2 regions of the Aurantimonas sp. DM33-3 genome follow, and region 1 is predicted to be linked to the other one. Evidence: predicted binding sites of a transcription regulator. Region 1 holds the regulator's gene; the other holds the start of a gene.

The links. Region 1 encodes HrcA, which represses chaperone genes, less so after heat shock. Its sites were predicted from a motif close to GTTAGCACTCNCNNNNNGNGAGTGCTAAC; they were not measured.
Positions count from the first base shown of each region.
Region 2: groES (co-chaperone GroES) is a predicted target of HrcA. The motif match lies at 17,109-17,137, and genes of this name have one in related genera.

Region 1 is NZ_JACSGS010000002.1:296,745-302,690, forward strand. Features, by position in the region: gene folD (bifunctional methylenetetrahydrofolate dehydrogenase/methenyltetrahydrofolate cyclohydrolase FolD) at 1-903, shown strand, start outside; gene H9Q09_RS04150 (DUF411 domain-containing protein) at 959-1,417, opposite strand; gene grpE (nucleotide exchange factor GrpE) at 1,497-2,225, opposite strand; gene hrcA (heat-inducible transcriptional repressor HrcA) at 2,347-3,456, opposite strand; gene rph (ribonuclease PH) at 3,695-4,420, shown strand; gene rdgB (RdgB/HAM1 family non-canonical purine NTP pyrophosphatase) at 4,417-5,061, shown strand; gene hemW (radical SAM family heme chaperone HemW) at 5,058-5,946, shown strand, end outside.
Region 2 is NZ_JACSGS010000015.1:86,107-109,375, forward strand. Features, by position in the region: gene H9Q09_RS17860 (TldD/PmbA family protein) at 1-576, opposite strand, end outside; gene H9Q09_RS17865 (monovalent cation:proton antiporter-2 (CPA2) family protein) at 696-2,588, shown strand; gene H9Q09_RS17870 (DUF2945 domain-containing protein) at 2,652-2,870, opposite strand; gene H9Q09_RS17875 (DNA topoisomerase IB) at 3,048-4,178, shown strand; gene H9Q09_RS17880 (patatin-like phospholipase family protein) at 4,197-5,069, opposite strand; gene H9Q09_RS17885 (pitrilysin family protein) at 5,075-6,406, opposite strand; gene H9Q09_RS17890 (pitrilysin family protein) at 6,435-7,889, opposite strand; gene rsmD (16S rRNA (guanine(966)-N(2))-methyltransferase RsmD) at 7,998-8,558, opposite strand; gene H9Q09_RS17900 (pseudouridine synthase) at 8,565-10,193, opposite strand; gene H9Q09_RS17905 (nucleoside deaminase) at 10,386-10,868, shown strand; gene H9Q09_RS17910 (hypothetical protein) at 10,926-11,609, opposite strand; gene ileS (isoleucine--tRNA ligase) at 11,791-14,790, opposite strand; gene H9Q09_RS17920 (bifunctional riboflavin kinase/FAD synthetase) at 15,030-16,010, opposite strand; gene H9Q09_RS17925 (TIGR01459 family HAD-type hydrolase) at 16,010-16,900, opposite strand; gene groES (co-chaperone GroES) at 17,200-17,496, shown strand; gene groL (chaperonin GroEL) at 17,580-19,238, shown strand; gene H9Q09_RS17940 (Rrf2 family transcriptional regulator) at 19,372-19,791, shown strand; gene H9Q09_RS17945 (sulfite exporter TauE/SafE family protein) at 19,992-20,762, shown strand; gene H9Q09_RS17950 (CsbD family protein) at 20,858-21,040, shown strand; gene H9Q09_RS17955 ((2Fe-2S)-binding protein) at 21,313-21,771, shown strand; gene H9Q09_RS17960 (xanthine dehydrogenase family protein molybdopterin-binding subunit) at 21,776-23,269, shown strand, end outside.

The DNA of each region.
Region 1 (5,946 bases):
ATCGACGGCAAGGCGCGCGCGGCGCGGATCATCGAGGAGGTCACGGCGGCAACGACGTCCCTGACCGCCGAGACGGGCCTTCAGCCCGGACTGGCCGTGGTGATCGTCGGCGAGGACCCGGCCAGCCAGGTCTATGTCGGCTCCAAGGCCAGGCGCGCGGTCGAATGCGGCTTCAAGTCGGTCAAGCATGTGCTCGACGCCGACACGTCCGAAGCGGCGCTGCTCAAGCTGATCGCCGAGCTCAACGCCGATCCCGACATCCACGGCATTCTCGTCCAGTTGCCGCTGCCGCAGCAGATCGACGAGGGCAAGGTGATCCAGGCAATCGACGCCGACAAGGACGTCGACGGCTTCCACCTCGTCAATGTCGGGCGACTGTCCACCGGCGCGATCGACGAGGCCTTCGTACCCTGCACCCCGGCCGGTTCGATGATCCTGATCCGTGACGTCCTCGGCGACGATCTGTCGGGCCTCAACGCCGTGATCGTCGGCCGCTCCAACATCGTCGGCAAGCCGATGGCGCAGCTTCTTCTGGCCGCCAACGCCACCGTGACCATCGCCCATTCGCGCACCAAGGACCTGCCCGCCCTCTGCCGGAACGCGGATATCCTGGTCGCGGCGGTCGGCCGGCCGGAGATGATCGGCGCGGACTATGTGAAGGAGGGTGCCGTGGTGATCGATGTCGGCATCAACCGGATCGACGCGCCCGAGAAGGGCAACAATCCGGACGGCTCGGTGAAGACCCGGCTGGTGGGCGATGTGGCGTTCGCGGCCGCCTCGCAGAAGGCCGCGGCGATCACGCCGGTGCCGGGCGGCGTCGGGCCGATGACCATCGCCATGCTGATGGCCAACACGCTGGTCGCGGCCTGCCGCGCCGCCGGTCGCACGCCGCCTCGCTTCTGAGCCGGGCCAATCCGATCAGGCGCGACGCCCTATCCTGCCCCAAATTGGGGGCCCGTCAGCGGGCGCCGACAGCCTGATAGACAGACGGACCGCCTTCGCCACCGAAGCCGTAGACGTCGTAGCGGGCGTCCGGATCGTCGCCCATGCCGGGCGAGCCCATCGGCATGCCCGGTGCCGACAGGCCGGCCAGGGCGGGACGCTCGGCGAGGAGCCGGTCGATCGCATCCATCGGCACATGGCCCTCGATGACATAGCCGTCGATCCTGGCTGTGTGGCACCCTTCCATCGCCGCCGGCACCTTCGCCGCACGCTTGATCGGGGTCAGTTCATCGATGTTCGTGACGGTGACGTCGAAGCCATGCGCGCGGGCAATGTCCGTCCAGGCCTCGCAGCAGCCGCAGGTCGGCGACTTCCAGACCGACATGTGCCGGTCGGCGTGATCGGCCTTCACTGCCAGCGTGCCGAGCACGAGCAGTCCGGCCGAAACCGCGAACGGGAGGATGGTCTTCGTCATAAGTCGCCTGTCCTTGCCTGACATCCGTATCGCGAGTTGGTCCCGCGATACGGAAAAGCGTCGGCGGGCTTTGTGGCGATCAGATGGTGTCGCCGGCATCCTGCGGGGCGACGTCCGCCTCGGCCTTGGCGGCAGAGGCCTTCGGCCCGCCCTTGGAGACGCCGACCATGGCCGGGCGCAGCACGCGCTCGCCAATGGCGTAGCCTGCCTGCACGACCTGCAGGACGGTGCCGTTCGGCACTTCGGTGTTGGGAATCTCGAACATCGCCTGATGGAAGTTCGGGTCGAAGCGCTGGCCTTCCGGGTCGAGCTTCTTGACGCCGTGCTTCTCCAGCGTGCTGAGCAGCGACCGCTCGGTCACCTCGACGCCGTCGATGAGACCCGCCAGACCACCCTCGCCATCGGCCTTGGCTTCGGCCGGCACGGCTTCCAGCGCGCGGCGCAGATTGTCGGCGACCGACAGGATCTCGCGGGCAAAGCCGGTCACCGCATAGGTGCGCGCGTCCTTGACCTCGCGCTCGGTCCGCCGGCGCAGGTTTTCCATGTCGGCGGCCAGCCGCAGCAGGCGATCCTTGACGTCGGCGTTCTCGGCTTCCAGCGCGGCGATGCGTTCGGCATCGGCGCTGGCGGCCGCATCGGCGTCGGCAAAGCCGCTGGCGGCATCCGCATAGCCGCTGCCTTCGGCATTGGCATTGGCCGCCGCGCGCCGCGCCTCGGCCTCGCTCGCCGGGTCGGCGCGATCGCGGGCGGCCGGGTCAGCCGCCCGGTTGCGGGCTTCGTCGTGTTCGCGCTTGCCGGTATCGCTCATGCGTCATCACCTCGTGTCGGGGCCTGGCTGCGCAAGTCCGGCGGTGGGGGTCCCCACGCGAACCGCGCAGCGCGGCGGAAAATCGTTGTCGCGCCGCATATCGAATTGACGGGACGGAAAATCAAGCCTCGCGGGCAGCCGCGCCGGAGGTCAGAAGCCGCGATACGATGCGCGCGGTATAGTCCACCATCGGCACGATCCGCTTGTAGTTGAGCCGGGTCGGACCGATCACGCCCACCGCGCCGATGACGCTCTCGCCGCCGCCCTGATAGGGGGCGACCACCAGCGAGGATCCGGACAGCGAAAACAGCTTGTTCTCCGACCCGATGAAGATCCGCACGCCATTGCCCTTCTCGGCAAGGCCCAGAAGCTCGATAATGCCGCTCTTGGTCTCCAGGTCGTCGAAGAGCAGGCGCAGCCGCTCGATGTCCTCGGAGGCGGTGACGTTCTCCAGAAGATTTGCGCGACCGCGCACGATCAGCCGCGCCGGCTGGTCGGCCGAGGCGCCGGACCAGACCGCGAGCCCCTTTTCGACGAGCTGGCGCGACAGGAGATCGAGGGCGCTGGACGTGTCGTCCTTCAGCCGAGCGATCTCCTCGCTCGCCTCGCCCAGCGTGCGGCCGACGATATGGGCGTTGAGGAAGTTTCCGGCCTCGACGAGCTGCGAGGCGGTGACGCCGGCCGGCAGGTCGAGAATGCGGTTCTCCACCTCGCCATTGGCGCCGACCAGCACCGCCAGAGCGCGCGTCGGCTCCAGCCGGATGAACTCGATATGCTTGAGGCGCAGATCGGCCTTCGACGTCAGCACGATGCCGGCGCCGCGCGACAGGCCGGACAGAAGCTGGCTCGCCTCGGTCAGAAGCGATTCGAACGGGCGGCCGTCGCCCGACACCCGCACCTTTTCCTCGATTTCCTCGCGCTCGGAGGAGCCGAGATCGCCAACTTCCAGAAAGGCGTCGACGAAGAAGCGCAGCCCCAGTTCGGTCGGCATGCGTCCGGCGCTGACATGCGGCGCATAGATCAGGCCGAGCGCTTCCAGATCGCTCATCACGTTGCGGATCGAGGCCGGCGACAGCGCGTTGGTCAAAAGCCGCGATAGCATGCGCGAGCCCACCGGCTCGCCGATGTCGAGATAGCTTTCGACGATCAGCCGGAAGATCTCCCGCGAGCGCTCGTCCAGCGGCAGTGCTCCGGAAGCCAAATCGCTGACAGGCAAACGGAATTCAGTCATGGCGTCGCATCGTTTCCCGCATGACCGGACTATAGGGAATGCTTGGGCCCTCGCCAAGCCGTCCGGCCGCGATCGCCCTCCGCGCGGGCGCCGTTCCGGGCGATCTTCCGCCATCGCGCGGCGCCCCGCCATGACGGCGACGCGAAAATCTTTGATCCGCCGGGTCATCGTCGATACAAGCCCGGCGCAACCCGAAGCATCTATTCCCTTCTCCAGGACCGATTGTCAGGACCTCATCATGCGGCCATCCAAACGCGCCTTCGACGAATTGCGGCCCGTCAGCCTCGAGCGGAACTACTCGCGGCATGCCGAAGGCTCGTGCCTGGTCCGGTTCGGCGACACCCATGTCCTGTGCACGGCGAGCCTTGAAGAGCGCGTGCCGGGCTGGCTGAAGAATTCCGGCAAGGGCTGGGTGACGGCCGAATACGGGATGCTGCCGCGCGCCACGGGCGACCGGATGCGCCGCGAGGCGGCGTCCGGCAAGCAGTCGGGCCGTACCCAGGAAATCCAGCGCCTCGTCGGCCGCAGCCTGCGCGCCGTCGTCGACCTGCAGGCGCTGGGCGAGCGCCAGATCACCGTGGATTGCGACGTCATCCAGGCCGATGGCGGCACCCGCACGGCGGCGATCACCGGCGGCTACGTCGCACTGGCCGACTGCCTCGCCTGGATGGGCCAGCGCGCCATGGTCGATCCGGCCAAGGTGCTGAAGGACCACGTCGCAGCGATCTCCTGCGGCATCTACAAGGGCGAGCCGGTACTCGATCTCGACTACCCGGAGGATTCCACCGCCGAGACCGACGCCAATTTCGTCATGACCGGCTCCGGCGGCATCGTCGAGATCCAGGGCACCGCCGAGGGCACGCCGTTCTCGCAGGACGAGTTCCTCAAGCTCCTCGATCTCGCCCGCAAGGGGATCAACGATCTCGTCGGCATGCAGCGCCAGGCCATCGAGGCCGCGCAATGAAACGTCTCGATCCGAAGGACGGCCCCCTTCTCGTCGCCAGCCACAATATCGGAAAGATCTGGGAAATCCGCGAGCTGATGGAGCCCTTCGGCTTCGAGGTGACCTCGGCGAAGGACAAGGGCCTCGAGGATCCCGAAGAGACCGGCACGACCTTCGAGGCCAATGCCGAGCTCAAGGCGCTGGCCGCCATGCGCGCCACCGGCCTCGTGTCGCTGTCGGACGATTCCGGCATCGCCATCGACGCGCTGAACGGCGATCCCGGCATCTATTCGGCGCGCTGGGGCGGCCCGGATCGCGATTTCGCCATGGCGATGCGCAATGTCGAGGAAAAGCTGCAGGCGGCCGGCGCCACGACGCCGGAGCAGCGCCGGGCGAAATTCGTCGCGGTACTGTGCCTTGCGGATCCGGCCGGCGGCACGCATCTCTTCCGGGGCGAGGTCGAGGGGACCATCGTCTGGCCGCCCCGCGGCGAGCTCGGCTTCGGCTACGATCCGATCTTCCTGCCCGACGGCAGCGACCGGACCTTCGGCGAGATGATGTCGGCGGAAAAACACGCCTGGAAGCCCGGCCAGCCGACCGCCATGTCGCACCGGGCGCGGGCCTTCCAGAAATTCGCGCGCGACGCACTCGGAGTCGAATGACGATCCATTCCCGCCCAGGCCGTGACGTTCTCGCCTTCGAGCCGCAATCGCGCGCGCCGGGGTTCGGCGTCTATGTGCATTGGCCGTTCTGCGCGGCCAAATGCCCGTATTGCGACTTCAACAGCCATGTCCGCCACAAGCCGGTGGACCAGGAGCGCTATGCGGCGGCCTTCGAGCGGGAACTGGCCGAGATGGCCCGCCGCTCGGCGGGCGAGACGGTCACCTCGGTCTTCCTCGGCGGTGGTACGCCGTCGCTGATGGAGCCGGCGACGGTCGGCCGGATCCTCGATGCCGTGGCCGCCCACTGGACGATCGCCGACGGCGCCGAGATCACGCTGGAGGCCAATCCGTCGAGCGTCGAGGCGGAGCGGTTCCGCGGCTATCGCGAGGCCGGGGTCAACCGGGTGTCGCTCGGCGTGCAGGCGCTGAACGACCGCGACCTTCGGCTTCTCGGCCGGCTGCACAGCGTCGACCAGGCGCTGCACGCCATCGGTCTTGCCCGCGAAATCTTCCCGCGCCTGTCCTTCGACCTGATCTATGCCCGGCCCGACCAGACCGTCGCCGCCTGGGAGAGCGAGTTGAACCAGGCGATAGACCTGGCTGCCGATCATCTGTCGCTCTACCAGCTGACAATCGAGGAGGGCACGCCCTTCTATGCGCTGCACAAGGCGGGCAAGCTGATCGTGCCGGATGGCGACCTGTCGGCCGATCTCTACGAATCCACCCAGCGGATCACCGCCGAACGCGGCCTGCCGGCCTACGAGATCTCCAACCACGCCGTGCCCGGCGCCGAATCCCGCCACAACCTGACCTACTGGCGCTACGGGCTCTATGCCGGCGTCGGCCCGGGCGCCCATGGCCGGCTGATGGGCCCGGGCGGCCGCC
Region 2 (23,269 bases), on a different contig from region 1:
CTGCATGCCGACGCCGGTGCCGGCGATGACGCTGATCGAGCGCGAAAAGCCCGAGCGCATGCGATGGCCGGCAAAGCCCGACGAGGTCGCCAGCACGAGGCCTGCCGCCCCCGCCGAGACCGAGGCCCCGCCGGAATTGGTCACGCCGGCAACGCCGCGCGCCGCCTCTTCCATCGCCAGCGCCTCCTCGATCATCGCCGTCGTCGCCAGGTCGGTGTCGTCGTAGAGATCGAGACCGGGATCGTCGCGGCCGTCGGCCAGGCGGTCGGCATCGGCGAGGCGCGCGAAGGGATCTTCCGGCGAAACCTTCGCCATGGCGATCGCCCGCTCGACCAGCGGCTGCGGATCGCTGTGGATGTCGCCCGAGACGGTGGCGACGCGCCGACCGACGAAGACGCGGAGCGACATGTCCTCGCTCTCGGAATTCTCCGTATCCTCGACCGCGCCGAGCCGGACCGAAACCGATCGCCCGAAGGAGCGGACCACCGCCACGTCGCAGGCGTCGGCCCCGGCCTTTCGTGCGGTCTCGATGAGCCGCTCGGCGACCGAAAGGAGCCGCGTGCTGTCGTCGTCCATGAACCTGCCTGCTGGTGTTCGTCACCGAACCATTTATTGTGCGATGCCATAGCCATCAAGGCGTCATTGCACGCGATTGCAGCCGGCCGCGCGTGCAGCAACCGGGAACGGGAGCTTCGGTGGAGCACACAACCTCGATCTTTCTGGAAGTCGTGCTGCTTCTCGGCGGCGGAATCGTCGCAGGCACGCTGTTCCAGCGCATCGGGCTGGGCACGGTTCTGGGCTATCTGTTTGCCGGCATTCTGCTCGGCCCGGTCTTCCGCGTCGTCGCCGATGGCGAGGAAATCCTGCATATCGGCGAACTCGGCGTCGTCTTCCTGCTGTTCATCATCGGACTGGAGCTGAAGGTCGGCCGCTTGTGGGCGATGCGGCGCCAGATCTTCGGCCTCGGCCTTGCCCAGGTGGTGCTGTCCGGCCTGGTGCTGGCGGGCGTCGCCTTCCTGTTCGACTTTACCTGGCAGGCGAGCGTGCTGATCGGCTTCGGCCTCGCTTTGTCCTCCACCGCCTTCGGCCTGCAATTGCTCGACGAGGCCGGCGAGACCAATACCCGCCACGGCCAGTCGGCCTTTTCGATCCTTTTGTTCCAGGATCTGGCGGTGGTGCCGCTTCTCGCCGCGATCCCCTTCCTGGCGCCCGCCTCGGGCGACACGGCGATCGACCCGGTGGAAATCGCCATCTCGATCGGTGCGGTCGCGGCGCTGGTGGTCGGTGGGCGCTATTTGCTCAATCCGCTGTTCCGCCTCATGGCCACCTCCGGCGCCCGCGAGGTCATGCTCGGCGCCGCGCTCTTCGTGGTGCTGGGATCGGCCATGCTGATGGAGGCGGCGGGCTTCTCCATGGCCATGGGCGCCTTCATCGCCGGCGTGCTCCTGGCCGAATCCACCTATCGCCACGAGCTCGAAGCCAATATCGAGCCGTTTCGCGGCCTGCTGCTGGGCCTGTTCTTCATGGGGGTCGGGCTGTCGCTCGACCTCGCCGTCGTCATGCGCGACTGGCTGGCGATCCTCGCCCTGACGCCGGCGCTGATGCTGGCGAAGGCGGCGATCATCTATCTTCTGTCGCGGGCCTTCGGCGAAACCGGCAACACCGCCACCCGCGTCTCCGGCCTGCTCGCCCAAGGCGGTGAGTTCGGCTTCGTGCTGTTCACCGCGGCCTCGGCGGGGCTGCTCATCTCCGAGGCAACGGCTTCGTTCCTCATCGCCATCGTCACCCTGTCGATGATGCTGACGCCGCTGACCACCTGGCTCGGACGCCGGCTCAGCGCCGAGGCGAATGGCGACGAGGAGGTGCTGGACGAGGATTTCGCCGGCGCCGGTGCCTCGGTGCTGATGATCGGCTTCTCGCGCTTCGGGCAGATGACGGCGCAGGTGCTGCTGTCGAGCGGTACCGACGTGACCATCATCGACTCCTCGGCCGAGCGCATCCGCACGGCCGAGGCCTTCGGCTTCCGCATCTATTTCGGCTCCGGGCTGCGCAAGGACGTCCTGGAAGCGGCCGGCATCCGCAAGACGCGGCTGGTCGCCATCTGTACCAACAAGCGCGAAACCACCGATCGGATCGTCGATCTGATCCGCGCCGATTTTCCCAATGTCCGCCTCTATGTCCGCGCCTATGACCGCAGCCACGCTCTGTCGCTGCGCGCCCGGGGCGTCGATTACGAGATCCGCGAGACGGTGGAATCCGCCCTCGCCTTCGGGCGGGCGACGCTCGACGCCCTGGGCATCGAGGACGAGCTGGCCGACCGGATCACCGAGGATGTGCGCCGGCGCGATCTCGCCCGTCTCAAGCTGCAGGAGGCCGAGGGCTTCTATGCCGGCACCGACATGATCACCAACCGCGTCGTGACGCCCGAACCGCTGGTCAAGCCGCGCCCGGCCCTCAAGGACATCGAGCGCTCGCCGAGTGATGACGATGCCGGCGCGAGCCCGGAGGACGGGGCGCCGATCAAGCGCCGCCGCGGCCGCCCCTTCCGCGGGCGCCGTCGCGACTTCGGCAAGATCCAGTCGCGCTGACACGCGACAGGCCGAAGCATCACCCGCCGACCCCGGCCCTGCGAGGCGTCCGGGAGCCGGAGCTCAGTCCGGCTTGGACAGCTCCGATTCCGACTTCAGCACCCGGCTGCCATCCTCCTGCTCGATCATGTAGGCGGGGTTGTCCGCGTCGGCATTGCGGGTGATCTCGCTGCCCTCGATCGTGCGCGTGACCTTTTCGGTGAAGGTGTCGCTGACCTTGCCGGTGCCGGTCCCGCCCCCCCAGTTCCATTCGACCCATTCGCCCTTGCGGTACTTCGCCATCGCTCGCCTCCTGTTGATTGGATAGGCGCGAAGCGATTTCGCGGCGGATGCGTTCCCGCAGGGCTTTGCGTACAGACCGGCCAAATCGCCGCAGACCGGGCGCGGAACCGGAGCCCGAAGGCCGCCGTTTGCAGACTCGTCCCGGCCCTTGCGGCCTTCCATCCATCGGCCCCGTCCATGAACCCTCGCCTTGCCTTTCACGCCGAACAATTCGGCCTCGCCCTCACCGATCCGCACCGGTTCGAGGTCGAGCGCCGCAAATGCGGCAAGGGGTTCAAGATCTGCTTTTCCAACGGCGAGCCCATCGCCGACAAGCGCCTGCGCAAGCGGGTGAAGGCGCTCGCCATTCCCCCGGCCTGGACCGAGGTGAAGATCTGCATGGACGAGAGCGGCCACATCCAGGCAATCGGTCGCGACGAGAAGGGCCGGCTGCAATATCGCTATCACAACGAATGGGTGAATGTGCGCGACGCGGTGAAGACCGAGCGGCTGCTGCGCTTCGGCCATGCCCTGCCCCGGCTGCGCCGCCGCGTCGAGAAGGACATGCGTCGCCGCAAGCTCGACCGCCTGACCACCTCGGCGATCGCCACCCGGCTGATCGACCTGACCGCCATGCGGCCCGGCCATGAGAAATATGCCAGCGATGGCGGGCGCGGCGTCGCCTCCCTGCGCAAGGACAATCTGCGCATCCTCAAGAAGGCGGCGGTGCTGAAGTTCGTCGCCAAGTCCAACAAGCCGCAGCGCATCGAGATCGTCGACCGGCCGATGGTCAAGTCGCTGAAGCGGGTCCGCAAGGGCAAGGGCAAGCGCCTGTTCCGCTTCCCCGATGCCCGCAAGGAGCAGCGCGAGCTGACCGCGAACCTTCTCAACGACTATCTGCACGAGGCCGCCGACGCGCCGGTCTCGGCCAAGGACTTCCGCACCTTCCACGGCTCGGCCGAGGCGCTGCGCTATCTGGTCGAGGATGCCGAGGACAAGGTGAACAGCAAGTCGAAGCGCAAGCGCGCCGTCGCCGCGGCCATGCGATCAGTGTCACAGGTGCTGCGCAACACGCCGGCCGTTGCCCGCGCGTCCTATGTCCACCCGCAGATCGTCGCCGCCTTCGAGGCCGGCGAATTGTCGCCCGACCTCCTGAAGGGTCGCTGCCGCGAGGGACTCACCCGCGTCGAGACCGGGCTGATGCGCTTCCTCGAACAGGCGGCCCGCAAGCCGGTCACGGCCGGGCAGGACGAGACCATGAGCGAGGCGGCGGAAACGCCGCCGCAAACCGGTCGGCTGGACGAGCGGATCCTCGAAGCCGCCGAATAGGCGGGCCGGCGGTTTGGCCTATCCGGCCTTGACCGACGTGATCCCGTGTTGACGCCGACCGCTGTTCCTGGACGAGAGCAGCGCGTCGAGCGACCGCTTGGTCTCTTCCTTCACCGGGCTGGTCTCGTCGAGGATCTGCTTGGTGCGCAGGAAGTCGAGGACGCCGTAATGCGAGACCGGCGGGCAGATCAGGAGGTCCGGCGGGTGCATGTGGACCTTGGTGTCGATGATTGACTGCATCATCAATTGCGACGCCCCGAACAGCGCCTCCAGCGGCGTCGGCATGATGTCCGGCCCGCCCTTCGGTCCGCCATTGACGTCGACGGCGATGACCTTGTCGACCTTGCCCTGCAGCCGGTCGAAGGGCAGCGGGTTGAAGATGCCGCCATCGATCAGGATCCGCCCGTCGCGGCGCACCGGCCGGAACACCGCCGGCAGGGCGGCCGTCGCGGCCAGCGCGCTGAACAGTTCGCCGGAATCGATCTCGCATTCCAGCTTGCCGTAGAAATCGGTGGCCATCACCCCGAGCGGAATCTTCAGCTCGCTGAAATGCAGCGGCAGATCGAGCGGCAGGAAGGCCCGCACGACGCGCTCGGCATTGAGCTGGCCGAGACGCAGTCCGCCATCGGCAAGGAATTCCTGGAAGCTGCCCGGACGGGTGCGCCAGAGCCGGCCGAAGACGAGGCTCTTGCCGGCAAAGCAGTCGAGGACGAAGTCGCGGACGTCGCGGCCGCTCATGCCCGAGGCGCGGCCGGCGCCCATGATGGCGCCGATCGACGAACCGACGATGCGATCCGGCACGAGCCCGAGTTCGTCGAAGGCTTCGAGCACGTGGATATGGGCGAGCCCGCGCGCGCCGCCGCCGCCGAGGGCGAGCCCGAGCGTCGTCACCGCCGTCAGGCTCCCGCGGGACCGACGGTGATGATCGTCGGCGGAGCCGACAGCAGCGCCTCGGCCTGCGCCTTGACGTCGTCGAGGGTGACCGCGTCGATCAGGTCCTGGCGCTTGTCGATATAGTCGATGCCGAGATCGTCGAGCTGGATGCCGAGCAGCGTCGAGGCGATCGCCGCCGAGGAATCCAGATTGCGGATGGCATAGGCGCCCTTCACATAGGCTTTCGCTTTCGCCAGTTCCTCGGCCGTCGGGCCGTTTTCGGCGAGATCGGCCAGCTGCTCGCGGATGATCGCGATGCTTTCCTCGGCCTTTTCCGCCCGCGTCGCGGTGCGGATGCCGAGCAGCGCCGCATGGTCGTAGCTGGCCAGGAACGAGCCGGCGCCATAGGCAAGGCCGCGCTTCTCGCGGATTTCCTCGTAGAGCCGCGACGTGAAGGAGCCGCCGCCCAGGATGTGGTTCATCAGATAGGCGGCGAAGAACTCGTCATCGTCGCGCATCACGCCCGGCAGGGCCATCTGGATCGTGGTCTGCGGCACCGCCAGGTCGACGGCCTCGGTCTTGCCGAGGACCGGCTGGATATCGGCCACGGGCTTCAGCTCGGGCGTTTCGGGCAGCGCGCCGAAGACTTCGTCGAGCCGCTTGCCGAGTTCGTCCGGCGTGATGTCGCCGACGACGCCGACGTAGAGATTGTCGCGCGCGAAGATGCGCTTTCTGAATGCCTCGAGGTCGGCGGCGCCGACGGTTGCCAGCGTCTCCAGCGTGCCCTTGGTCGGCCGCGCATAGGGATGATCGGCGAAGACCGTGCGCGAGAACGCCTTGCCGGCGAGCTCGCCGGGGTCGTTCTGCTCGGCGAGGATCCCGGCCATGATCTGGCCGCGGATCCGCGCCACCGGCTCCTCGTCGAAGCGCGGATCGTTGATCGATGCCTTCAGAAGCGCGAAGGCGTCGTCATTGACCTCGGTGATGGTCCGGAAGCTGCCCGAGAAATTGTCGAGGCTGGCGTCATAGCTCAGCGACACGCCGAGATCGTCGAGCCGCGCCTGGAATTCCTGGCTGTCGATGTCGCCGGCCCCCTCGTCGAGCAGACCGGACATCAGGTTCGCGGTGCCTTCCTTGCCGGGCTCGTCCTGGGTCGAGCCGCCGCCCTTGAAGGCGAATTTCATCGCGATCAGCGGATTGGTGTGATCCTCGACGAGCAGCGCCTTGATGCCACCGGGACTGGTGACCGTCTGGATATCGACGGCCTCGGCGGTGCCGACCGATGCGAAGGACAGGCTGAACGACAGGGCCAGGGCGGCGATCGTGCCACCGAGCGCGGGGACGAATGACTTCAACGGGGGATTCCTTCTGCGAAGGGGAAGATCAGGAGCGCGTGTCGGCATCCGGCTGGGCCTCGGGTCTGAGATAGCCGGTGACCGAGCGCTGCGGCCGCAGATATTTGCGGGCGACGGCGTTGACGTCCTCGACGGTCACCGCCTCGATGCGCTCGGGCCATGCCTCCACATCCTCGATGGTGCGGCCGGTGGCCAGGGCCGCGGCGTAGCGGCGGGCCATGGAGGTCTGGCTGTCGCGCAGATAGATCATATTCTTGCGCACCCGGTTCTTGGCCCGGTCCAGTTCCGCCTCGGTGACGCCGTCTTCGGTCAGCGTCGCGATTTCCTCGTCGAGCGCCGCCTCGACGGCATCGAGGGAGGCGCCGTCGCGCGGCGTTCCATAGACCACGAACTGGGCCTCTTTGAGCGCCGTGCCGCCGTAATAGGTGCCGGTGGCGGCCGCCAGCGCCCGGTCGACGACCAGTCCGCGATAGAGGCGGCTGGTGGTGCCGCCGCCCAGAATGTCCGCCAGAATGTCCAGCGCCTCGGCCTCGCCGTTCTCGTCCGTCGTTTCCGACGGCACCAGATAGGCGGTCTGCAGCGACGGCTGTGTGACGCGCGGATCGGTCAGCGTGACGGTGCGCTCAGCCAGCGGCTCCGGCTCGACCGGACGGACCCGGTCGCCCGGATCGGCGCGCCGCTCGACCTTGCCGTAGGTCTCGGCGACGAGATCGCGGACTTCGGCGACGTCGACGTCACCGGCGATCAGCAAGGTCGCGTTGTTCGGCGTGTAGTATTTGTTGTAGAAGGCGATCGCGTCGTCGCGCGTCAGGCCTTCCATCTCCTGCCGCCAGCCGATGACCGGCGTGCCGTAGGGGCTGTTCTGGAACAGCGCCGCCTGCACGGCTTCCGAGAGCTGCGAGCCCGGATCGTTGTCGATCCGCATGCGGCGCTCTTCCAGGATGACGTCGCGTTCCGGCAGGACCGCCTCCTCGGAGAGAACGAGGTTCTCCATCCGGTCGGCTTCCATCTCCATCACCATTGCCAGCGCGTCGGCCGGCACCTGCTGGTAGTAGCCGGTATAGTCGGAGGTAGTGAAGGCGTTTTCCTGGCCGCCGATATCGGCGACGCGGCGCGAGTACTCGCCAGTGGGATGATTCTTGGTGCCCTTGAACATGAGGTGTTCGAGGAAATGCGCGATGCCGCTCTTGCCGGGCGCCTCGTCCGCCGAGCCGACATGGTAATAGACCATCTGGGTGACGATCGGTGCCCGATTGTCGGGCAGCACCACGACCTGCAGGCCGTTGTCGAGGGTGAAGGTGGTGAGATCCGGCCCGTTCTCGCGCGCCGCGGTCTCGGGCGTCGTCGGCGCCGTGTCGGACGGGCCGGTCACCTCGGCCTGCGCCGGGGCCGGCTCTGTCTGGGCACCGGCCGACAAGGTCAGGGGCAGCACGAAAGCGACGGCGAGCGTCGGCAGGCCGATGGGGCGGAAGTGATGCGTCATCGTTCGGTCTGATCCTCGTTGTTGCACCCTGTTGCAAGCCTCGCGACTATGCCGGATGCCGAGAATCCTTGCCAATTAAGGTTTGTTTAGGTCGCCGTGAGGATGGCGTCAGCGACCCGGGGCGACAAGAAAGCGCAGCACCGTCTCGCCCATGGCGCGTTCGTCGGTCTGCTCGAACCCGCCCGGCACCTCGAACGGCGCGGACAAGGCTTCCTCGACGATCACCAGCGCCCCCGGCTTCAGCCAGCCGCCATCGCGCGCCGAGACGAGCGCCGCCGTGCCGAGACCGCGCCCATAGGGCGGATCGGCGACGACGCAGTCAAATGGCTCCATTGTTCCCACGATGCCGAGGCTGGTGGCGTCGCGCCGGAAGATCTTGGACCGCCCCTGCAGGCCGAAGGCCTCGATGTTCTCGCGGATGAGACCGCGGCCCTCGACGCCTTCCTCGACGAACAGGCAGAAGCGGGCGCCGCGCGACAGCGCCTCGATGCCGAGCGCACCGGTGCCGGAGAACAGGTCCAGCACCCGGGCCCCGTCGAGCTGGAAGCCGGGCCGGTGCGTCAGGATATTGAACAAGGTCTCGCGGTTGCGGTCCGTGGTCGGCCGGATCGTATCGGTCTTCGGGACGGCCAGCCGCCGCCCCTTCAGGTCACCCCCGACGATGCGCATGCCGGATCAGCCCTTGCGCGGCGGACGCGGCGGGCGCCCCGGACGCTGCGGCGCGTCGCCGCCGGAGCGCGGCGGACGACCGGCGGGCTTGCCAGCCCCACCACGCGGCGCCGACGGCCCGGACGGCCGTTCGCCGCGGGACGGGCCCCGGTCGGTCCGGCCGGCCTGCGAGCCCAGCGCCTTCTTGGTGCCCTGCGGCCGTGCGCCCGGCGCCATCCAGACATTGGCACTGCGCTTGGGCGCATCGATCGGACGCTTGGGCGGGCTTGCCGCGTCGTCGCGGCCGCCGGCGGCCTCGCGGTCGCCATAGGGCTTCTTCGGGCCCTCGAAGCGCTTGCCCGGACGCTCGCCGAACGGCTTGCGGTCGCCGCGCTCGGGCCGTCCGGCACGGGTATCGAGCCGGCCCAGCGCATCCTCTCGCTTGGCCTCGCGGACCCGCTTCTTGTTCGGCGCGGTCTCGCTGGCGGAAATCCACTCGTCGGACTTCTTCGGCCGCTCCGTGCGCTCGGCCTCGACCGGGCGGTTGGAGAAGGGCTTGGCCACCGGCGCGTCGAAATCGGCGCCCGATTCCTCGATCAGCCGCTCGCCGAGCTGGTCGCGCAGCATGCGGCCCTTGATCTCCTGCACCGAGCCTTCCTTCAGGTCGCCCAGCTGGAACGGGCCGAAGGACAGGCGGATCAGCCGGTTCACCTCGAGGCCGAGATGCGCCAGCACCTTCTTGACCTCGCGGTTCTTGCCCTCGCGCAGGCCGAGCGTCAGCCAGACATTGGAGCCCTGCTCGCGGTCCATCGTCGCCTCGATGGCGCCGTAGAAGACCCCGTCGATGGCGATGCCCTGGCGCAGCTCGTCAAGACGCGCCTGGGTGATCGCGCCATGGGCGCGCACGCGGTAGCGCCGCAGCCAGCCGGTCGCCGGCAGCTCCAGGATTCGGGCGAGCCCGCCGTCATTGGTCAGGAGCAGCAGCCCCTCGGTGTTGATGTCGAGGCGTCCGACGGTGAGCACCCGCGGCATGTCGCCGGGCAGGCGGTCGAAGATCGTCGGCCGGCCTTCCGGGTCGCGGTTGGTGGTCACCGTGCCGGCGGCCTTGTGGAACAGCCAGAGCCGTGTCCGCTCGATGGCCGGCAGCGGCGCATTGTCGATCTCGATCCGGTCGGAGGCCGTGACGACGACGGCCGGCGTGTCGAGGACCTTGCCGTTCAGCTTGACGCGGCCGTCGGCGATCATGCCTTCGGCGTCGCGGCGCGAGGCAATGCCCGCGCGCGCCAGGCGCTTGGCGATCCGCATCTCGCCAACGGCGGACTCGGTCTCGGCGCGGGGCGCACGGTCGTCGCGCGGCGCCCGCTTCGGCCGGTCGTCACGCACCGGGCGGCGCTCGCCGCCGGACCGCTCCGTGCGATCGCCTTTCGGCGCGTCATGCTGCAGCCGTCCGAAGCTGCGGGGCTTGGCCCCCTCGCCCTTGTCGTCGCGCGCGCCGCCATGGGAGAACATGCCTCGGCTCTTCGGCGTGAATGGCTTGCCGCCCTCGCGCGGCTTCGGCCGGTCACCGCGCTCGCGGTCCCCGCCACCTGCGCCCCGTTTGCCACCGGGTCCGCGTCCGCGACCTTTTCCGTCGTCGCCGTTCGTCGTATCGCTCATGCAACTGCCTCTCATGCGGCGGCTATCTGCTCGGACCGGCGCTCGCGCCGGCTCACCACCGTCGAGATGGTGAAAGGATCGGCGGAGCGGTTCGCCCCTGAGGAGCTGGAACGCTTGCGCCGACCCGCGAATGGATTAGCAGGTGGCTCTACAGCATCGCCCGTCAAAGGGGAACGGGATTCGGACCGCGCCATGAGGCCGGATCGACAGACCAAGGAGCCGCCTCTGCCCCGCCCGACCTTCATGGACATCGCCCTCGAGGAAGCCCGGCTGGCCGCGGCGCGGAACGAAACGCCCGTCGGGGCGGTCATCGTGCGCGGCGACGAGGTCATCGCCCGCGGCGGCAACGAGACCCGCCAGCGCAACGATCCCACCGCCCATGCCGAGATCGTCGCGATCCGCTCGGCGGGTGCCCGGCTCGGCTCCGAACGCCTGCCGGACTGCGATCTTTATGTGACGCTGGAGCCCTGCGCCATGTGTGCGGCGGCGATCTCGTTTGCGCGCATCCGGCGGCTCTATTACGGCGCGGCCGATCCGAAGGGCGGCGGCGTCGATGCCGGGCCGCGCTTCTTCAGCCAGCCCACCTGCCACCATGCGCCCGAGGTCTATTCCGACATCGCGGCCCGCGAGAGCGCGGAGCTTCTGCGCGGTTTCTTCCGGGCGCGGCGGCCCTGACCGCCTCCGCCAACCGGCGACATCCCATGCGCGTGTCTTAAGGGCGAACGGGCGTGATCAGAACGGCAGGAGGTCGCGGATTTTCGAGCCTAGGCCCTCGCCGCTGCCGCGCAGGCGCCGTTCCTTGACGCTCTCGTCGACGCCCGGATCGCCGACCGGGGCGGTGGCCGCGGGCTGGCGATAGGCGACCGGCGGCTCGCTCAGATATTTGCGCTGGGCCGGGCTGCCCTGTGCGCGCTCCTTGAGGCGGGCACGCACGAGTTCGCCGCGGCTGCGCAGCTGCTGCGGCGTTAACAAGGGCGCGTCGTCGTTGTTCTTGCCGAAGTCGAAGCCGTCGCTGCTGGTGCGATCGAGATAGGCCTGCGTCACGCCTTCCTTGCGGGCGGTCGCGACATCCGCCGGCATCGGCCCGTCGCCCTGATAGGCGGCGGCCTGCAGGCGGGCGCTGCGCTGTTCGGGTGATTCCGGCCAGTTCGGATCACCGGTCGTGTTGCGCGCCGTCTGCGGCGCCGGCAGAACACCGGTGTTCTCGGGCTTCACCAGCTCGGGGCGCGGCGCATAGGCGATCTCGGCGCTCTTGTTGTCGCCGCCGAGGCTGACGACGTTGTTGAGATCGTCGAACAGCGTCTCGCCCTGCGACTTGCCGGTGCCGTAGGTCGGTCCCAGACAGCCGGTCAGCGCCAGGCTGGCCGCTCCGATAGCCGTAGCGCGAAGCGCATTGCGGACTGTCTTCGATGTCATCCGGTACGGCCCCCTAGCCGATCATTTCCGCCCCCCATACCGGCATGCGGCCGGTCGGGCAGACCCTGCGCATGTCACGGAAATCTGGCGAATTCCGGGCGCAGTTCTAGGCTGCTGCAATGGGTTCTGCAAGCGTGCGGCCACCGTCGGGGCCGCCGCACGCTGTGATTGACCGCCGCGTTCAGGCCGCCGTCAGCCGCCGCGCGGCCTTCAGCTCGTGCAGCGCCGCCGCATCGCGCGCCGACACGTCCGGGAAGGCCGGGTCGGAGCCGACATCGCCGGTGATCTTCCACGAGCGGGCGCATTTGGTGCCCTCCGCCTTGCGGAAGACAACGGCGACGCCCGGCGTGTCGGCCAGGCGGAAGGCATCCGCCGGGGCCGGCTCGGCCGAGATGACGAGACCCGAGGTGATGGCGATCTCGGCGAAGTCGACCGAGGCCGCCTCTGCCCGCAATTCGGCGTCCTCGACATGGACCACCGGCGAGGCTTCGAGCGACGAGCCGATCACCTTCTCGCGGCGCTTTTCCTCCAGCGCGCCCATGACGACGCGGCGCACCCGGCGCAGCTTCTGCCAGCGGGCAGCAAGCTCGCCGTCACGCCAGGCCGGATCAACGTCGCGGAAGCTCTCCAGATGCACGGACTTGGCCTCCGGATAACGCGACAGCCATGCCTCTTCCATGGTGAAGGGCAGCATCGGCGCCATCCAGGTCACCAGGTGGTCGAACAGGATGCGGACCACCTGCAACGACGCCTTGCGGCGCGTCGAGGACAGCGGATCGCAATAGAGCGCGTCCTTGCGGATGTCGAAATAGAAGGCCGACAGTTCCACCACGACGAAATCGAGCAGCGTCCGGCTGATCCGCTTGAAGTCGAAGGAATCGTAGCCCTTGCGCACGATCTCGTCGATCTCGGCCAGCCGGTTGAGCATCAGCCGCTCCAGCTCCGGCATCTCGGCCAGCGGCACCGTCTCGCCCTCGTCGTGGGAGAGCGTGCCCAGCATCCAGCGCAGCGTGTTGCGCAGCTTGCGGTAGCTGTCGATGTTGGTCTGCAGGATCGTCTTGCCGAGTCTCATATCCTCCGAATAGTCGGAGCTGACCACCCAGAGCCGCAGGATGTCGGCGCCGGACTGCTTGATGACATCCTGCGGGGTGACGACGTTGCCGAGCGACTTCGACATCTTGCGCCCCTCCTCATCCATGACGAAGCCATGGGTGAGGACGGCGTCATAGGGCGCCCGGCCGCGGGTGCCGCAGGATTCCAGCAGCGAGGAATGGAACCAGCCGCGATGCTGGTCCGAGCCTTCCAGATAAAGGTCGGCCGGCCATTTCAGGTCGGGCCGCTTCTCCAGGCAGAAGGCGTGGGTGGAGCCGGAATCGAACCACACGTCGAGGATGTCGCGGACCATGGTCCATTTGTCGGCATCGTGCTCGTTGCCGAGGAAGCGCTCCTTGGCCCCGTCGGCGAACCAGGCGTCGGCGCCCTCGGCCGCGAAGGCTTCGAGGATGCGGGCGTTGACCGCCTCGTCCTTGAGCACCTCGCCATTCTCGTCGGCGAAGACGCAGATCGGCACACCCCAGGCGCGCTGGCGTGACAGCACCCAGTCCGGCCGGTCGGCGATCATGCCGCGCAGCCGGTTCTGGCCCGACGCCGGCACGAAGCGCGTCGCGTCGATGGCGCCGAGCGCGCGGTTGCGTAGCGTGTCCTCGGTGCCGGCGTTTGCCGACTGGCCGTCGAGGCCGTAGCCGCCGAGGTCCTGGTCCATATGGACGAACCATTGCGGCGTGTTGCGGAAGATCACCGGCTTCTTGGACCGCCAGCTATGCGGATAGGAGTGCTTCAGCCGGCCGCGGGCGATCAGGTTGCCCTGCTCGATCAGCGCGGCGATGACCCGCTTGTTGGCGTCGCCCTTCTTGCCCTTGTCGTCGATGACCCGCGCGGCTCCGCCGTCCGCGTCCGGGCCGAAGCCCGGCGCGTCCTTGGTGTAGAAGCCGTCGTCGTCAACGGTGAAGGGGATGGTCGTGTCGATGCCGCGCTTTTCGAGATCGCGGCGCGCATCCATCCAGGCGTCGAAATCCTCGCGGCCGTGCCCCGGCGCGGTGTGGACGAAGCCGGTACCGGCATCGTCGGTGACGTGGTCGCCCTCGAGCAGCGGCACGGCGAAGTCGTAGCCGCCGCCGACACCCTTCAGCGGATGATCGCAGACGAGGCCCGCGAGATCGCCGGCCGGAACGTCCGCAACGCGGCGATAGCCGTCCTCCGGCACCCGCGCCTTCGACAGAACGTCGGCAGCCAGCGCGTCGGCCAGCACCAGCCGGTCACCGGCCTTCGCCCAGCGCGGGTTCTCGGCGTCTTCGCGGGCGGTCACCTCGTAGAGGCCGTAGGCGATGCGCGGTGAATAGGCGATCGCCCGGTTGCCCGGGATCGTCCAGGGGGTGGTCGTCCAGATGACCACGGCCGCACCGGCAAGCGCCTCGCTGCCGCGCACCGGGAACTTGGTCCAGATCGTATCGGACTCATGGTCGTGATACTCGACCTCGGCCTCGGCCAGCGCGGTCTTTTCCACCACCGACCACATGATCGGCTTGGAGCCGCGATAGAGCTGGCCGGACATGGCGAATTTCAGGAGTTCGCCGGCGATCACCGACTCCGCCCCGTAGGCCATGGTCAGATACGGGTCCTTGAAGTCGCCCTCGACGCCGAGGCGGCGGAACTCCTCGGTCTGCACGCCCACCCAATGGGCGGCGAAGTCGCGGCATTCCTTGCGGAACTCGTTGACCGGCACCTCGTCCTTGTTCTTGCCCTTGGCCCGGTACTGCTCCTCGATCTTCCACTCGATCGGCAGGCCGTGGCAGTCCCAGCCCGGCACGTAATTGGCGTCGTAGCCGCGCATCTGGAACGAGCGGGTGATGACGTCCTTCAGCACCTTGTTCAGGGCGTGGCCGATATGGAGGTTGCCGTTGGCGTAGGGCGGCCCGTCATGCAGCACGTATTTCGGCCGGCCGGCCGATTCCCGGCGCAGGGTGCCGTAGAGGTCCATCGCGTCCCACTTGCCGATCCATTCGGGCTCGGCCTTGGGCAGGCCGGCGCGCATGGGAAACGGCGTTTCGGGCAGGAACAGCGTCTTGGCGTAGTCGATCCCGGTGGCGGAACCGGCCGCAGTGTCGTTCTTGGTGTCGCTCATGAATTCAGCCATGTCGTCTGCCGCGGTCGTGACGGCGGCGCGAGAAAAGGAGGCGTGGTGGCGCAAATGGCCGGCAACCCGGACCTTCTCCGGCTTGGCCGGTCAGAAGGCCGGGCGACTAATTCGGCCCGGACGGAGTATTGCGCGTGGATCCAACATGGCGTGGCTTTAGCAACTCCGAGCCCGGATGGAAAGAACGCCCCGCTGCAGGGCTGGCGTCGCCGCTCGCAGGTGAAGGCTCAGAACGCCATGCGGCGGTCGAGGTCACCGAACGGCGCGACGGCGGCGAGCATCGCCCGGGCTTCGTCCGCGTCGCGATCCATCTGGGCAATCAGCGCCTCGGCGTCGTCGAACCGCGCCTCGCCGCGCAGGAAACCGAACAGCGACACCGAAACGGTCTCGCCATAGAGATCGCCGGAAAAGTCGAACAGGAAGGTCTCGAACAGCGCCGCGCCATTGTCGAAGGTCGGACGGCGGCCGAAGCTCGCCACGCCGTCATGCAGTGTGCCGTCGGCACGGCGCAGGCGCACCGCGTAGATGCCGTGCTTCAACAGGCTGTCCGGCTCGATCACCATGTTGGCGGTGGGATAGCCGAGCGTGCGGCCGAGCCTGGCACCGCCAACCACCTCGCCGGCAATCGTCCAGCGGTAGCCGAGCAGCCCCGCGGCCTCGGCGACGGCGCCCTCCCCGAGGCAGTCGCGGATCCGGCTCGACGACACCGTCTCGCCGCCCTCGTCGACGAAGGCCGGCACAAGGGTGGCGCCGAAGCCATGCACCCGGCCGGCCTCGGCCAGCGTCTCGGGCGTGCCGCCACGCTTGGCGCCATAATGGAAGTCGAAGCCGGCGACCACGTGATGGGCGCCCATCGCCTCCACCAGCACGGTCTCGACGAAGGCTTCCGGCGCGAGACCGGCAAACTCCCGGGTGAACCCCTGTTCGACCACCGCGTCGAAACCGAGCATCTCCAGGAGGCGCGCCTTCATCGGCGCCGGCGTCAGCCGCGCCACCGGCTGGTCGGGCCGGAACACCGACCGCGGATGCGGCTCGAAGGTCAGGCAGACGAGCGGCCGCCCCGCGGCCGCCGCGATGGTCCGGGCCTGTTCCAGGACGGCCTGATGGCCGCGATGCACGCCGTCGAAATTGCCCACCGCCACGACGGCGCCGCGCAGAGCCGCCGGCACGTCCGCGACCGAGCCGAGACGCGCGATCGCGTCTGGCATCATGTCAGGGCAGCCATGAAGTAGCGCGCCGTCAGGCCGCGTTCCGACAGGACGGCGGCGACGGTCTGCGTCGCCGAATCCGCCGACGCCAGTTCCTCGCCATGGATGCCGTCGGTGATCAGCAGCGCGTCGGCGCCGAAATCGTTGGCGCCCTTCACGTCGGTCATCAGCCCGTCGCCGATCGCCAGCACCCGCGACGAGGACCCGAGATCGAGGACGCGCGACGCGACGTCGTAGATCGGCCGGTGCGGCTTGCCGGCGAGGCGCACCGTGCCGCCGATCAGGCCGTAGTCGCGCGCCAGCGCCCCGGAACACGGGATCAGCCGTTCGCCGCGATGCACGACGATGTCCGGATTGGCGCAGATCATCGGCAGGTCGAGCGCGTGGAGCCGGGCCAGCATGTCGGCATAATCCGCCGGCGTCTCGACCTCGTCATTGTAGAGGCCGGTGACGATCACGGCCCTCGCGTCGGCCTCACCGACCAGATCGACGTCGATGCCGGCGAAGAGGTCGTAGTCGCGCTCCGGCCCGATGTGGAAGACCGGTCCCGCGACATCGGCGATCAGGGCGCGCGTGGCGTCGCCGGAGGTGACGATGGCGTCATAGGCGTCGTGGGAGAAATCCATCGTGCCAAGCTGCGCGACCACCCCGGCCGACGGGCGCGGCGAGTTGGTCAGGAGCACCACCTTGACGCCTGCCGCACGCGCCGCCGTCAGCGCCGCCTCGGCGGCCGGATGCTTGACGACGCCGTTGTGGACGACGCCCCAGACGTCGCAGAAGATCGCGTCGTAGTCGCCGGCGATCTCGGCCAGCGCGGCGATCGGCCGGACGTCCTGCGGCGGTCGGACGGTATCCGCCCCGCGGCCGGTGTCGGAGAGAGAAGTTTCCATCGGTGTCCACGCTGCCATTGCCTGTCCCGTGCCGATAGAGGCGGCCTGCCGACCGGTCAAGGCGAAGCGCTGTCGCAAGCGCCCGCACCTGCCGCGTCAACACCGCCCAGGGATGCCGGACCGATCCGGCCGGCGATTAACGAAACTTCGATGACGCGATGCGCCGACCGCTTGACACCGCGCCGGCTGCGACACTATCTCCATCGTCGTTAGCACTCGCCCCAGGTGAGTGCCAGTTGTTCACGCCGGATGCCGAAAAGCGGGTCCGGCCATATCCGTCAACGAAGGGTTCAACGAACATGGCAGCTGTGAATTTCCGTCCTCTGCACGACCGCGTCGTGGTCCGTCGGGTGGAATCCGAAGCCAAGACGGCTGGCGGCATCATCATTCCGGACACCGCCAAGGAGAAGCCGCAGGAAGGCGAGATCGTCGCCGTCGGTTCCGGTGCTCGTGACGATTCGGGCAAGGTCGTGCCGCTGGACGTGAAGGCGGGCGATCGCGTCCTCTTCGGCAAGTGGTCGGGCACCGAGGTCAAGCTGAACGGCGAAGACTTCCTGATCATGAAGGAATCCGACATCATGGGCGTCGTCGCCTGATCAGGCGCCTGCGATTTCCGTAATTCCACGAAACTTCGAAACGGCGCGGCCTGATCAGATGGCGCGCCCGGGAGAATACGAACATGGCAGCTAAAGAAGTAAAGTTCGGCCGCGACGCACGTGAGCGCATGCTGCGTGGCGTCGACATTCTTGCCGACGCGGTCAAGGTGACCCTCGGCCCGAAGGGTCGTAACGTCGTCATCGACAAGTCCTTCGGCGCCCCGCGCATCACCAAGGACGGTGTCTCGGTCGCCAAGGAGATCGAGCTCGAGGACAAGTTCGAGAACATGGGCGCCCAGATGGTGCGCGAAGTGGCCTCGAAGACCAACGACAAGGCCGGTGACGGCACGACCACTGCGACGGTTCTCGCCCAGGCGATCGTCCGCGAGGGTGCCAAGGCCGTTGCCGCCGGCATGAACCCGATGGACGTCAAGCGCGGCATCGACGCGGCCGTCCTGAAGGTCGTCGAGGCGCTCGGCGTTGCCGCCCGCTCGATCGACACCTCGGACGAAGTCGCCCAGGTCGGCACCATCTCCGCCAATGGCGAGAAGGAAATCGGCGAGATGATCGCCTCGGCCATGCAGAAGGTCGGCAACGAGGGTGTCATCACCGTCGAGGAAGCCAAGACCGCCGAGACAGAGCTCGAAGTCGTCGAAGGCATGCAGTTCGACCGCGGCTACCTGTCGCCGTACTTCGTGACCAACCCGGAGAAGATGGTCGCCGAGCTCGAGGATTGCTACATCCTCCTGCACGAGAAGAAGCTCTCCAACCTCCAGGCGCTGCTGCCGGTCCTCGAGTCCGTCGTGCAGTCCTCCAAGCCGCTCCTCATCATCGCCGAGGACGTCGAGGGCGAGGCCCTGGCCACGCTGGTCGTCAACAAGCTGCGTGGCGGCCTGAAGATCGCGGCCGTCAAGGCGCCGGGCTTCGGCGATCGCCGCAAGGCCATGCTCGAGGACATCGCCGTCCTGACCGGCGGTACGGTCATCTCCGAGGACGTCGGCATCAAGCTCGAGAACGTCACCCTCGACATGCTCGGCCGTGCCAAGAAGGTCTCGATCACCAAGGAAAACACCACCATCGTCGATGGTGCCGGTGAGAAGACCCAGATCGAAGCCCGCGTCGGCCAGATCAAGGGTCAGATCGAGGAGACCACCTCGGACTACGACCGCGAGAAGCTGCAGGAGCGTCTCGCCAAGCTCGCAGGCGGCGTCGCCGTCATCCGCGTCGGCGGTGCGACGGAAGTCGAAGTCAAGGAGAAGAAGGACCGCGTCGACGACGCCCTCAACGCGACCCGTGCGGCCGTCGAAGAAGGTATCGTGGCCGGTGGTGGCGTCGCGCTGCTGCGCGCTTCCAACGCCGTCACCATCAAGGGCATCAATGCCGACCAGGACGCCGGCATCGCCATCGTCCGCAAGGCGCTTCAGGCTCCGATCCGTCAGATCGTCCAGAACGCCGGTGCGGAAGGCTCGATCATCGTGGGCAAGATCCTCGAGAACGAGTCCCTGTCCTTCGGCTACAACGCCGCGACGGGCGAGTATGGCGACATGATCCAGATGGGCATCGTCGATCCGGTCAAGGTTGTTCGCTCGGCTCTCCAGGACGCGGCATCGGTCGCCGGCCTGCTGGTTACCACCGAAGCCATGATCTCGGAGGCTCCGAAGAAGGAGTCGGCCGGCGGCGGCGGCGGCGGCATGCCCGGCGGCATGGGCGGCATGGGTGGCATGGGCGGTATGGACTTCTAAGAAGTCCGAACCGGCCGGACATTCATCCGGACTATCGAGGGGCTCGGCATCGCCGGGCCCCTTTTTCATGCGCCCTGCCCGCCGCGGGCAGCACCGGCTTGCCCGGCCGCGCCCGCCTTGCGATAGACAAGCCATGATCTCGCAGCGCGCCCGCTACGCCATCCGCTCCTTGAGGAACCTCGCGCCGCGGGCCGCGCCCGTATCGGCCGCCGTCATCGCCGCCGAAGAGCAGATTCCGCGCAAGTTCCTCGAAGCAATCCTGGCCGAGCTGAAACAGGCCGGCCTCCTCGTCAGCCTGCGGGGCGCGCGTGGCGGCTACCGCTTGGCGCGGCCCGGCGACGAGATCAGCTTCGCCGATGTCCTGCGCGTCGTGGACGGTCCGCTGGCGCTCGCCCCTTGCGCGTCCCGCACCGCCTATCGCCGCTGCGAGGATTGCCGCGACGTGGAGACCTGCGAGACCCGCACCGCGCTTCTGGCGGTGCGCGACGCCACCGCCGCCATTCTCGAAGCCCGGCATTTCGGCGAAGGGGACCGGACCGATGATCCTGCCTAGGCCGGGATGCGCCCCATCCGCCCCGGCGTCCGCCCAGGCATATGCGGTCGCACCGCTCGCGGCGTCGAAGATGAGCGATCTCATGGGTCGGCGAAATACGCACAGGATGTGCGCGCGGCAGCCCCTCCGCCGAACTTCTATTCCTATCCAGGAGATAGGAATAAGATAGCCTGATCCGGTCTCCAACGACCGGGTCTTCCATGAGCGACTTTTTCCTGTTCCTTGCCGTCGGCTTCCTCGCCCAGCTCGTCGATGGCGCGCTCGGCATGGCCTACGGCATCGTCTCCTCCACCGTGCTCCTGTCCTTCGGCGTCGCGCCCGCCGCGGCCTCGGCCTCGGTCCACACGGCCGAACTCTTCACCACCGCCGCGTCGGGCACCGCGCATCTCGCCAACCGCAATGTCGACTGGAAGCTGTTCTGGCGCCTCGTGCCTCTCGGCATTCTCGGCGGCGTTCTCGGCACCTACGTCCTGACCAGCATCTCCGGCAGCATCCTGCGCCCCTATGTCGGCGCCTATCTGGCGGTGATCGGCGTCTATCTTCTCGTCCGCTCGTTCCGGAAAATCCCCAGCAAGCCGGTCTCGCCTGCGACCTCCATGCCGCTGGCCGCCTGCGGCGGCTTCCTCGACGCGGTCGGCGGCGGCGGCTGGGGACCGATCGTGACCTCCGGCCTGCTCGGCGCCGGCGGCCAGCCGCGCTACGTCATCGGCACGGTCAACACGGCCGAGTTCCTCGTCACCCTCTCGGTCTCGCTGACCTTCGTCTTCGCGCTCGTCACCGGACATTGGGAGGAGGCCGGTGATCTGACGACCCACGGCCTCGCCATTCTCGGCCTGATCGTCGGCGGCGTCGCGGCGGCGCCCTTCGCCGGCGTGATCGTGCGCCGGATCCCCGAGACGGCCCTGTTGCGCATCGTCGGTCTTCTCGTCTGCGGCCTGGCCATCACGCAGATCGTCGGCCTCATACGCTGAACCCGCCGCAGTTTTCCCGGAACAACCGCACCCGAAAGCCGTTTGGATATCGAAGCTTGGCAGACACTGCCGGCAACGAAGCAAAGGAATGTCCAATGGTCGACAAGAACGAAGTCAAGGGTGCCGCCACCGAAGCCGGTGGCAAGCTCAAGCAGGCTGCCGGCGACCTGACCGGCAACGAGCGCCTGAAGGGCGAGGGTGCGGCCGACGAAGTCGAAGGCAAGACCCAGAAGAATTACGGCAAGGTCAAGGACGCGGTCAACGACCAGACCAGCTGATCGCGCCACGAGCCGAAGACGTATCGAGAGGCCGCCCCATGGGGCGGCCTTTTTCATTTACGGATTCCCGCCGCGCACCACGCCGTCACAGCCCGACTCGACGCACTGTGTGCGCCGCAGCAATTCCCAACCCTCCTCCCCTCTCGACGACGGTGCGGACACCCGATTGTGGTTGCCGTTTCCCGTTGTTCGGCTATTTTGGAATCAATCCAAATCATGACGGAGCCGCACAGCGGCACCTGCCTGACCGGCCGCCCTGAAGGAGGCTTCCCTTGATCAGTTTCACACTCAACGGCGAACAGAAGACGTTCGACGGCGATCCCGACACGCCCCTGCTCTGGGTCATCCGTGACGCCGAGCGCCTGACCGGCACCAAATATGGCTGCGGCATCGCCCAGTGCGGCGCCTGCACCGTGCATCTCGACGGCATGACCCGGCGCTCCTGCATCACGCCGATCTCCACCGTCGACGGCTCCAGCGTCACCACCATCGAGGGTGTCGAGGGCGCGGAAGCGGAGGCCGTGCAGGCCGCCTGGACCGCGATCGACGTGCCGCAATGCGGCTATTGCCAGTCCGGCCAGATCATGTCGGCCGTCTCGCTGCTGCAGTTCAATCCGACGCCGAGCGACGAGGACATCGACAACGCCATGGCCGGCAACATCTGCCGCTGTGCCACCTATCAACGCATACGCCAGGCGATCCACGACGCCTCCGACACGCTGGAGGGCTGATCCCATGGGTATCCAGACCATCAACCCGACCCGCCGCAACTTCCTGATCGGCACCGGTCTCGTCATCGGCGTGGCGCTGGCCTCGCGGGCGAAGGCCGCCGCTGCCCTGATCCAGGGTGCGCCGGCCGGCCCCGCCGGCCCGGCCAGCGAATTCAACGCCTTCGTGCGCATCGCCCCGGACAGCACGGTCATGGTCCTGTCGAAGCATATCGAGTTCGGCCAGGGGCCCTATACGGGCCTGACCACGCTGGTCGCCGAGGAACTCGACGCCGACTGGAGCCAGATGCGCGCCGCCGCGGCGCCCGCGGACGAGACCTACAAGAACCTCGCCTTCGGCCTGCAGGGCACCGGCGGGTCGACGTCGATTGCCAATTCCTACGAGCAGATGCGCAAGGCCGGCGCCACGGCACGAGCCATGCTGGTCGCCGCGGCGGCCGAGGAATGGGGCGTGCCGGCCGAGGAGATCACCGTCTCCAAGGGTCGCATCGCCCATGCGGCCTCCGGCAAGGAATCCGGCTTCGGCGAACTCGCCGACAAGGCCGCCACCATGGATGCGCCGTCCGATCCGGTCCTCAAGGACCCGAAGGACTTCGTCCTGATCGGCACCGACCGGCCGAAGCTCGACACGCCGGAAAAGACCAACGGCAAGGCGGTCTTCACCCTCGACGTCCTCGCCGACAACATGATGATCGCCATGGTCGCGCATCCGGCCCATTTCGGCGCCACTGTGCAGAGCTTCGACGATACGGCGGCCCGCCAGATCCCCGGCGTCGTCGACATCCAGCAGATCCCGCAGGGCATCGCGGTCTATGCCGAGAACACCTACGCCGCCCTGAAGGCGCGCGATGCGCTGAAGATCGTCTGGGACCTGACCACCGCCGAGTCGCGCTCCAGCGAGGAGATCTACGAGGATTACCGCGCGCTGTTCTCCGGCGAAGGGCTCGAGGCTGCCAATGAGGGCGACGTCGACGGCGCGTCCTCGGCGAACGGCATTACCACGATGCACTCCGACCTCGTCTTCCCCTTCCTCGCCCATGCCCCGATGGAGCCGCTCGACGCGGTGCTGATCAAGCAGGAAGACGGCTCGATCGACTGCTACAACGGCTCGCAATTCCCCGGCCAGGACAAGGCCGCGATCGCCGAGGTCTGCGGCGTCGACGCGTCGAAGGTGCGGGTGAACATGCAGCTCGCCGGCGGCAGCTTCGGCCGCCGCGCCCAGTTCGGCTCGCCCTACATGCGCGAGGCCGCCGCCGCCTTCAAGGCGTCCGGCATGGACCGCCCGATCAAGCACATGTGGACCCGCGAGGACGACATTCGCGGCGGCTTCTACCGCCCGATCTACGTCCACGCGATCAAGGGCGCCATCGATTCCGAGGGCAACATCGTCGCCTGGGACCACAAGATCGCCGGCCAGTCGATCATGAACAAGACCGAGCTCGACGAGACGACGGTCGAGGGCGCCTCGGACCTGCCCTATGCGATCCCCAATCGCCGGGTC